2 regions of the Pseudomonas sp. TE3910 genome follow, and region 2 is predicted to be linked to the other one. Evidence: predicted binding sites of a transcription regulator. Region 2 holds the regulator's gene; the other holds the start of a gene.
The links. The regulator FliA, encoded in region 2, starts transcription of late flagellar genes. The targets are predictions, from matches to a motif close to CTAAAGTTTNNNNNNNNNNNGCCGNTAA.

Region 1: the regulator FliA is predicted to act here: its motif matches at 1,971-1,998, upstream of ACZ9H3_RS10330 (flagellar protein MotY).

The regions. Positions count from the first base shown of each region.
Region 1 is NZ_JBWBQN010000001.1:2,285,825-2,290,243, forward strand. Features, by position in the region: gene ACZ9H3_RS10325 (argininosuccinate synthase) at 1-817, opposite strand, end outside; gene ACZ9H3_RS10330 (flagellar protein MotY) at 953-1,933, opposite strand; gene pyrC (dihydroorotase) at 2,065-3,111, shown strand; gene rnt (ribonuclease T) at 3,108-3,779, shown strand; gene ACZ9H3_RS10345 (peroxiredoxin) at 3,839-4,419, opposite strand, start outside.
Region 2 is NZ_JBWBQN010000001.1:4,888,207-4,892,625, forward strand. Features, by position in the region: gene flhF (flagellar biosynthesis protein FlhF) at 1-1,236, shown strand, start outside; gene fleN (flagellar synthesis regulator FleN) at 1,357-2,190, shown strand; gene fliA (RNA polymerase sigma factor FliA) at 2,187-2,927, shown strand; gene ACZ9H3_RS22395 (chemotaxis response regulator CheY) at 3,034-3,408, shown strand; gene ACZ9H3_RS22400 (protein phosphatase CheZ) at 3,429-4,217, shown strand; gene ACZ9H3_RS22405 (chemotaxis protein CheA) at 4,230-4,419, shown strand, end outside.

The DNA.
Region 1 (4,419 bases), 2.6 Mb from region 2:
GAGACTTCATGCCGACATAGCGGTTTTCGACGATATCCAGACGCCCGATGCCGTTCTCGCCGCCGATGCGGTTGAGGGTTGCCAGCACGGTAGCGGGGGTCATTTCCACGCCGTCGATAGCAACGATGTCACCGTTGCGGTAGGTCAGTTCGATGTAGGTCGGTACGTCCGGCGCGTTTTCCGGCGACTTGGTCCAACGCCACATGTCTTCTTCGTGCTCGGTCCAGGTATCCTCAAGCACACCGCCCTCATAGGAGATATGCAGCAGGTTGGCGTCCATCGAGTACGGCGACTTCTTCTTGCCGTGACGCTCGATTGGAATCGCGTGCTTCTCGGCATAGTCCATCAGTTTTTCACGCGAGAGCAGGTCCCACTCGCGCCACGGCGCAATAACCTTCACGCCTGGCTTGAGCGCGTAGGCACCCAGCTCGAAACGTACCTGGTCGTTGCCCTTACCGGTCGCGCCATGAGAAATGGCATCGGCGCCGGTTTCGTTGGCGATTTCGATCAGACGCTTGGCAATCAGCGGACGAGCGATGGAAGTACCCAGCAGGTACTCACCTTCGTAAACGGTGTTGGCGCGGAACATCGGGAACACGAAGTCACGCACAAACTCTTCGCGCAGGTCGTCGATGTAGATCTCTTTGACACCCATGGCCTGAGCCTTGGCACGGGCCGGTTCGACCTCCTCGCCCTGCCCCAGGTCAGCGGTGAAGGTCACCACTTCGCAGTTATAGGTATCTTGCAGCCACTTGAGAATTACCGAAGTATCAAGGCCGCCGGAATACGCCAGTACGACCTTTTTTACGTCCGCCATGCCATCACTCCACGGGGTTGTACGGAAAACCAATGATTCTACCGGTCTTACCGCAACATTTACAGTGGGGCGACAGCTTGTGACGACAAAGCGACAGGAACGGTCGAGGGCGCGACGGACGGTCGCCCCTCAACCTCAGGATTTAACGGCCGGCTTGGCAACAGAGGTGTTGACTGCAGGCACTTGGCCCGGTGCTGTCGACGCTGCATCAGGTGCCTTGCCAAGCGGTTTTTCGCTAGCGGCTTCTACCGGCTTTTCAACGGGCGCCACTCGGTCCAACTGAATGTTCACGCGGCGATTGCGCGAGCGGTTGGCCGGGCTGTTGTTCGGTGCAAGTGGATAGCGCTCACCGTGGAAACGCAGCGTGATCTGCTCTTCTGCAATACCGTGGCTTTTAAGGTAGTCCATAACGGCCAGCGCACGCCGGCGCGACAGATCACGGTTGGTCAGGCGATTGCCACTGTTGTCCGAATGGCCATCAAGCTCAATATGATTGACCGTCGGATCAGCCTTGAGGAAGTCGAGGATGATGTCCAGTCGCGCTTGGGCATTGGCATCCAGGTCGATACCGCCACCCGGGAAGTCGACCCGGGTCTGACGCACCTGGTCGTAGTTCATCGGCAACAACTTGGCCGCACAGACCTGGTAGTCACCGTAGGCCTGGCCAAACTTGACCGGCAACACGCGCACTTCCATCGCCCGCCCCGCTTCACCCGCATAATTGCGGACCACGGTACTGCGGCCGTCCAGCAGGCCATTGATCAAACGGCTGGCCTGGCCTTGCGTGCTGTTGAACAGCACACCGTTACGGGCCATGCGCACAGTGCCCAGGTTGATATCGCCACGCCCGGGCTGCCACGGCGCGGCGGCGGCCAGCAAGGTTGCCGAACCTGTACCCAGTACATTGCTGTTCGAACGCAACTGGAAGGTCGGCTGTTCGCCCGCGCGACGCACGAACTCACCGGAGCCGAAATTGGCAATCGGCTGGATCAATCGGCACTCGAACTGATCACCCTCGACCTTCCACTCGACGCTTTCCAGGCGCGTCTGGAAAGTAAGTGCCATGGCAGGCAGGCTGGCAAACATGCTGAGCAGGGCTAGATAATGCTGGCGCACGGGCGGCTCCACAAATTTTTCACGGCATACCTGCAAGGTATCGGTAGGCCCTGGCAAAACTTGATAGCGAGTGCTCGGACCCGGCTTTTCCGGTAGCATTCACCTTGAGTTCGACCCGCCTGGAATCCCCAATGTCCGACCGCCTGACCCTCCTGCGTCCTGACGACTGGCATATCCATCTTCGTGATGGTGCCGTCCTGCCCCACACCGTTGGCGATGTGGCGCGCACCTTTGCCCGCGCGATCATCATGCCAAACCTGGTACCACCAGTGCGCAACGCCGCCGAAGCCGGCGCCTATCGCGAGCGTATCCTCGCGGCCCGTCCGGCTGGTAGCCGCTTCGAGCCGTTGATGGTCCTGTACCTCACCGACCGTACCCAACCCGAGGAAATCCGCGCGGCCAAAGCCAGCGGTTTCGTCCACGCCGCCAAGCTTTATCCAGCGGGTGCGACCACCAACTCGGACTCGGGTGTCACCAGCATCGACAACATCTTCCCGGTGCTCGAGGCCATGGCTGAAGTCGGCATGCCGCTACTGGTCCACGGTGAAGTAACGCGTAGCGAGGTCGACGTCTTCGACCGCGAGAAGCAGTTCATCGACGAACACATGCGCCGCGTAGTCGAGCGTTTCCCGACGCTTAAAGTGGTCTTCGAACACATTACAACGGCCGATGCCGTGCAGTTCGTGACAGAAGCACCGGCCAACGTCGGGGCAACCATTACTGCTCAGCACCTGCTGTACAACCGCAACCACATGCTGGTCGGTGGCATTCGCCCGCACTACTACTGCCTGCCGATCCTCAAGCGCAATACGCACCAGGTCGCCCTGCTCGATGCCGCTACCAGCGGCAACAGCAAGTTCTTCCTGGGCACCGACTCGGCGCCGCATGCCCGTCACGCCAAGGAAGCCGCCTGCGGTTGTGCCGGCTGCTACACCGCCTACGCCGCTATCGAGCTGTATGCCGAAGCATTCGAGCAGCGCAATGCGCTGGACAAACTCGAAGGTTTCGCCAGCCTGCATGGCCCTGCGTTCTACGGCCTGCCGACCAATACCGACACTATTACCCTGGTCCGCGAAAGCTGGACCGCCCCGGATAGCCTGCCATTCGGCGAGCACACCGTGGTACCGCTGCGCGCCGGTGAACAACTGCGCTGGCGCCTGCTGGAGACAAATGCGTGAGTGATGATCACTTCGACCTCGACCAGGAAGGTCATAGCGGCGGCCCGCGTCACCCCATGGCCGAACGCTTTCGTGGTTACCTGCCAGTAGTTGTGGATGTCGAGACGGGCGGTTTCAACTGCGCAACCGACGCCTTGCTGGAAATTGCCGCCGTGACCATCGGCATGGATGAGAAAGGTTTCCTGTTCCCCGAGCACACCTATTTCTTCCGTGTCGAACCGTTTGAAGGTGCCAATATTGAACAGGCCGCACTGGAGTTCACCGGCATCAAGCTGGACCATCCGCTACGCATGGCCGTTAGCGAGGAGGCCGCGCTAACCGACATTTTCCGTGGTGTGCGCAAGGCCTTGAAGGCCAATGGCTGCAAGCGGGCAATTCTGGTCGGCCACAACAGCAGTTTCGACCTGGGCTTCCTCAATGCCGCGGTAGCCCGGAACGATATGAAGCGCAACCCGTTTCATCCGTTCTCCAGTTTCGACACGGCTACCCTGGCGGGCCTGGCCTATGGCCAGACCGTACTGGCCAGGGCCTGTCAAAGTGCCGACATCGACTTTGACGGACGTGAAGCACATTCGGCTCGCTATGACACCGAAAAAACCGCCGAGCTGTTCTGCGGTATCGTCAACCGCTGGAAACAAATGGGCGGCTGGCAAGACTTCGACGACTGAAGTCGACAGCCACGCATAAAAAAACCGGCCACTGGGGCCGGTTTTTTTATGCGTGGTGCTTACAGCTTGCCAGCATTTTCGCTCAGGTAAGCAGCAACGCCTTCTGGCGAAGCGGTCATGCCCTTGTCGCCTTTTTTCCAGTTGGCAGGGCAGACTTCGCCGTGCTCTTCGTGGAATTGCAGGGCGTCGACCAGACGCAGCAGCTCGTCCATGTTACGGCCCAGCGGCAGGTCGTTGACGATTTGCGAACGGACCACACCGTTGGTGTCGATCAGGAACGCGCCACGGAAGGCTACGCCGCCTTCGGACTCAACGTCATAGGCCTTGCAGATCTCGTGGGAGATGTCAGCGGCCAGGGTGTATTTGACCGGGCCGATACCGCCGTTGTTGACGGGGGTATTACGCCAAGCATTGTGGGTGAAATGCGAGTCGATCGAAACACCGATGACTTCGACGTTACGCGCCTGGAAGTCAGGAATACGGTGGTCCAGGGCGATCAGCTCGGACGGGCAGACGAAAGTGAAGTCCAGTGGGTAGAAGAACACCAGGCCGTACTTGCCCTTGATGGCCGAAGCCAGGTTGAAGCTGTCGACGATCTCGCCATTGCCGAGTACGGCTGGAACCGTGAAATCCGGGGCTT
Region 2 (4,419 bases):
GCCGCCATCATCGGCAACCGACGGATTGCTGGCGGTGTCGAGCTGACGGCTGCGCTGGACTACAAGTTGTCTGCCTTGTCGCCACGTGTTCCCAATGTCGAGCTTGAGGACGAACTGCGCAAGACTCAGTCGCGCATCGTCACTGCCCAAGCCGAATTGAGCAGCCGCGTCGAGGGTGACGAGACGGCGAATCGCCAGTTGTTCGCCGGCCTGCCACTGACTGCATCGGAGCCGCTGATCGAGCCGCATGTCGATGAGCCGGAGCGCCCTCGGGTCGCGCCAGCGCCTGCGGTAGATCAGCGCCTGTTTGACTCGATGCGTAACGAGCTGTCTGGTTTGCGTGAATTGCTGGAAGTGCAGCTGGGGTCGCTGGCGTGGACTCAACTGCAAGGCAGCAAACCGCAGCAAGCGAGCCTCTGGCGCCGCCTGCAGCGTATTGGCTTGTCGGGACCGCTGTCGCGCGAGCTGCTTGACCTGACCGCCGAAATTGAAGAGCCACGCCATGCCTGGCGGATGTTGCTGGCCCACCTGGCGCGGATGATCAGCGTGCCGGAAGTCGATCCGATCGAAGAGGGTGGGGTGATCGCCATGGTCGGCCCGGCGGGTATGGGCAAGACCACTACGCTGGCGAAGTTGGCAGCCCGCTACGTGCTCAAGTACGGCGCGCAGAACCTGGCTCTGGTGAGCATGGACAGTTTCCGCATCGGTGCCCAGGAACAACTGAAGACGCTCGGGCGTATCCTCAATGTTTCGGTCACCCATGTCGATCCGGGGCAGTCCTTGGGGCAGGCGTTGGAGCCCTTGCTGCGCAAGCGCGTGGTACTGATCGATACCGCAGGTTTGCAGGCCAGTGATCCGGCCCTGCGCATGCAGTTGGAGACGCTGGCCGGTCGCGGTATCCAGGCAAAGAACTACCTGGTGTTGGCGACGACCAGCCAGAAACAGGTGCTGACGGCGGCCTACCACAGCTACAAACGCTGCGGGCTGGCCGGTTGCATCCTGACTAAACTTGATGAAACCGCCAGCCTCGGTGAGGTGTTGAGCCTGGCGATCAGTCATGAATTGCCGGTGGCCTATCTGACCGATGGGCCGCGCATTCCGGATGACTTGCACTTGCCGCGCCGCCACCAGTTGGTCAGCCGCGCGGTTAGTGTGCAAATGCAGGACGAGCCCAGCGAGGAGGCCATGGCCGATATGTTCGCTGATCTCTATCACGGCCCTAAGCGTGTTGGCTGAGGTGTCGGTGAAGACGTTGCAAAGTATCTACATCAATGGTCTGCCAGGCATTTTTCAGGTGTTTGAAAGTGCAGCCAGTCATGTGGCCTCGGTCTAAGCAAGACAAGGTAAAGAACAAACATGGGTAGCATGCATCCCGTACAGGTGATCGCCGTGACCGGCGGCAAAGGTGGCGTTGGCAAGACTAACGTGTCAGTGAACTTGTCACTGGCGTTGGCCGAGCTCGGCCGTCGCGTCATGCTGTTGGACGCCGACCTGGGCCTGGCTAACGTCGACGTGTTGCTGGGCCTCACGCCCAAGCGAACCCTGGCCGACGTTATCGAAGGGCACTGCGAGCTGCGCGACGTGCTGCTGCAGGGGCCGGGTGGTGTGCGCATCGTGCCAGCCGCTTCGGGTACGCAAAGCATGGTTCACCTGGCGCCCGCTCAGCATGCCGGCCTGATTCAGGCGTTCAGCGATATCGGCGACAACCTCGATGTGCTGGTGATCGACACCGCTGCGGGTATTGGTGACTCGGTGGTCAGCTTCGTTCGAGCGGCCCAGGAAGTGTTGCTGGTGGTCTGTGACGAGCCCACCTCGATTACCGACGCCTATGCGTTGATCAAGCTGCTTAACCGTGATTACGGCATGAACCGCTTCCGCGTGCTGGCGAACATGGCGCAAAGCCCTCAGGAAGGGCGCAATCTGTTCGCTAAGTTGACCAAGGTCACGGATCGCTTCCTCGATGTCGCCCTACAATACGTCGGTGCAGTGCCGTATGACGAGTGCGTGCGTAAAGCCGTGCAGAAGCAGCGAGCGGTCTATGAAGCCTTTCCGCGTTCCAAGTGCGCGTTGGCGTTCAAGGCCATCGCACAGAAGGTCGATAGCTGGCCGCTGCCAGCCAACCCACGCGGCCATCTGGAGTTTTTCGTCGAGCGTCTGGTGCAGCCGACCAGTGTGGGGCCTGCTCTATGAGTGCCAGCGGTTTCCGGATGTACAGCAAGGCTTCGCGTGACGCGCAGTATGAGTTGGTCGAACGCTACGCGCCGCTGGTCAAGCGCATCGCTTACCACCTGTTGGCGCGTTTGCCCGCCAGTGTTCAGGTTGAAGACCTGATTCAGGCCGGCATGATCGGTTTGCTTGAGGTGGCGAACAAGTATGACTCAAGCAAAGGTGCCAGTTTTGAGACCTATGCCGGTATTCGCATCCGCGGTGCGATGCTGGATGAGGTGCGCAAGGGGGATTGGGCGCCGCGTTCGGTTCATCGTAATACCCGCATGGTCAGTGATGCAATTCGCGCTGTTGAAGCAAAAACAGGTCGTGACGCTAAAGATCATGAAGTTGCTGCCGAACTTCAATTGAGTCTCGATGATTATTACGGGATTTTGAATGACACCTTGGGCAGTCGCCTGTTCAGCTTCGACGACCTGTTGCAGGACGGCGAGCATGAAGGGCTGCACGAGGACGGCGCCAGCGCCCAGGTCGAGCCTTCGCGCGATCTGGAAGACGAGCGCTTTCAGGCAGCGTTGGCAGATGCGATTGCCAACTTGCCTGAGCGTGAGCGGCTGGTGCTGGCGTTGTATTACGACGAAGAGCTGAACCTCAAGGAAATCGGCGAGGTGCTTGGGGTCAGTGAGTCGCGGGTCAGCCAGTTGCACAGCCAGTGTGCTGCACGCTTGCGTGGGCGGCTGGGAGAATGGCGCGCGCGTTGATTGCTGGGTTTCATGCAGTCGTGAAAATGTTGTGCCGGATTTGATTGAGTGCGCGTTCAGCGCTGAGCGCGTTAAAGACTGCTTGGAGGTCTAATTGGACAAGAACATGAAAATCCTCATCGTTGACGATTTTTCGACGATGCGGCGGATCATCAAGAACCTGTTGCGTGACCTGGGCTTCACCAATACCCAGGAAGCGGACGACGGCGTCACTGCACTGCCAATGCTGCACAGCGGTAACTTTGATTTTCTGGTAACGGACTGGAACATGCCTGGCATGTCCGGCATCGACCTGCTGCGTACGGTGCGCGCTGACGAACGCCTGAAGCACCTGCCGGTGCTGATGGTAACGGCAGAGGCCAAGCGTGATCAGATCATTGAGGCGGCTCAGGCTGGCGTTAATGGTTACGTGGTAAAACCATTCACGGCTCAGGTGTTGAAAGAAAAGATCGAGAAGATCTTCGAGCGCGTCAATAGCTGAGGTACGCCACGGGGGCGCTTATGGAGCATAAACAATCGTCGTTGGGCGACTTCGAGTCGACACTGAAGAAACATGCCAACGAGCTTGTCGATAGCCTTGAACGAGGTAAATTCGGCGACGCGGTACAACTGATCCATCAGCTGAACCAGACCCGTGATCGTGGCCTGTATCAGGAAGTCGGCAAGCTCACCCGCGAGTTGCATAGTGCGATCGTCAGTTTTCATATTGACCCGCAGATGCCGCAGGCTGAGGAAGTGTCGCAGATCACCGATGCCACCGAGCGCTTGTCCTATGTGGTCAAGCTCACCGAGGGCGCGGCTAACCGGACCATGGACCTGGTCGAGCAAAGTACACCGGTGCTTCAAGAATTGAGTGCCGAGGCAAGTACCTTGAGTGCCGACTGGCAGCGTTTCATGCGTCGAGAAGTGGCTGCGCCGGAGTTTCGCGAGCTGGCGCGTCGCGTTGACAGTTTTCTGACGCGCAGCGAGGCCGGCACCCGTGAAGTGGCAGGCCACCTCAATGACATTCTGTTGGCTCAGGACTACCAAGACCTGACCGGCCAGGTGATCAAGCGCGTCACGCAACTGGTTACCGAAGTAGAAAGCAATCTGCTCAAGCTCGTATTGATGGCCAGTCAGGTCGACCGCTTTGCCGGTATTGAACATGACCACCAGCAGCTACGTGCTGAAAAAGATCAAGAAAAACATCCGACTCGGGGTGAAGGTCCGCAGATTCATGCCGATAAGCGTGAAGACGTCGTGTCCGGTCAGGACGATGTCGACGATCTGTTGTCCAGCCTGGGTTTTTAGGGAGCACGTTTAATGAGCTTCGGCGCCGATGAAGAAATCCTCCAGGATTTCCTGGTAGAAGCCGGCGAAATTCTTGAGCAACTGTCCGAGCAATTGGTCGAGCTGGAAAGCCGGCCTGATGATGCGGATCTGCTCAATGCAATCTTTCGCGGCTTTCACACTGTAAAAGGGGGCGCCGGCTTCCTCCAGCTCAATGAGCTGG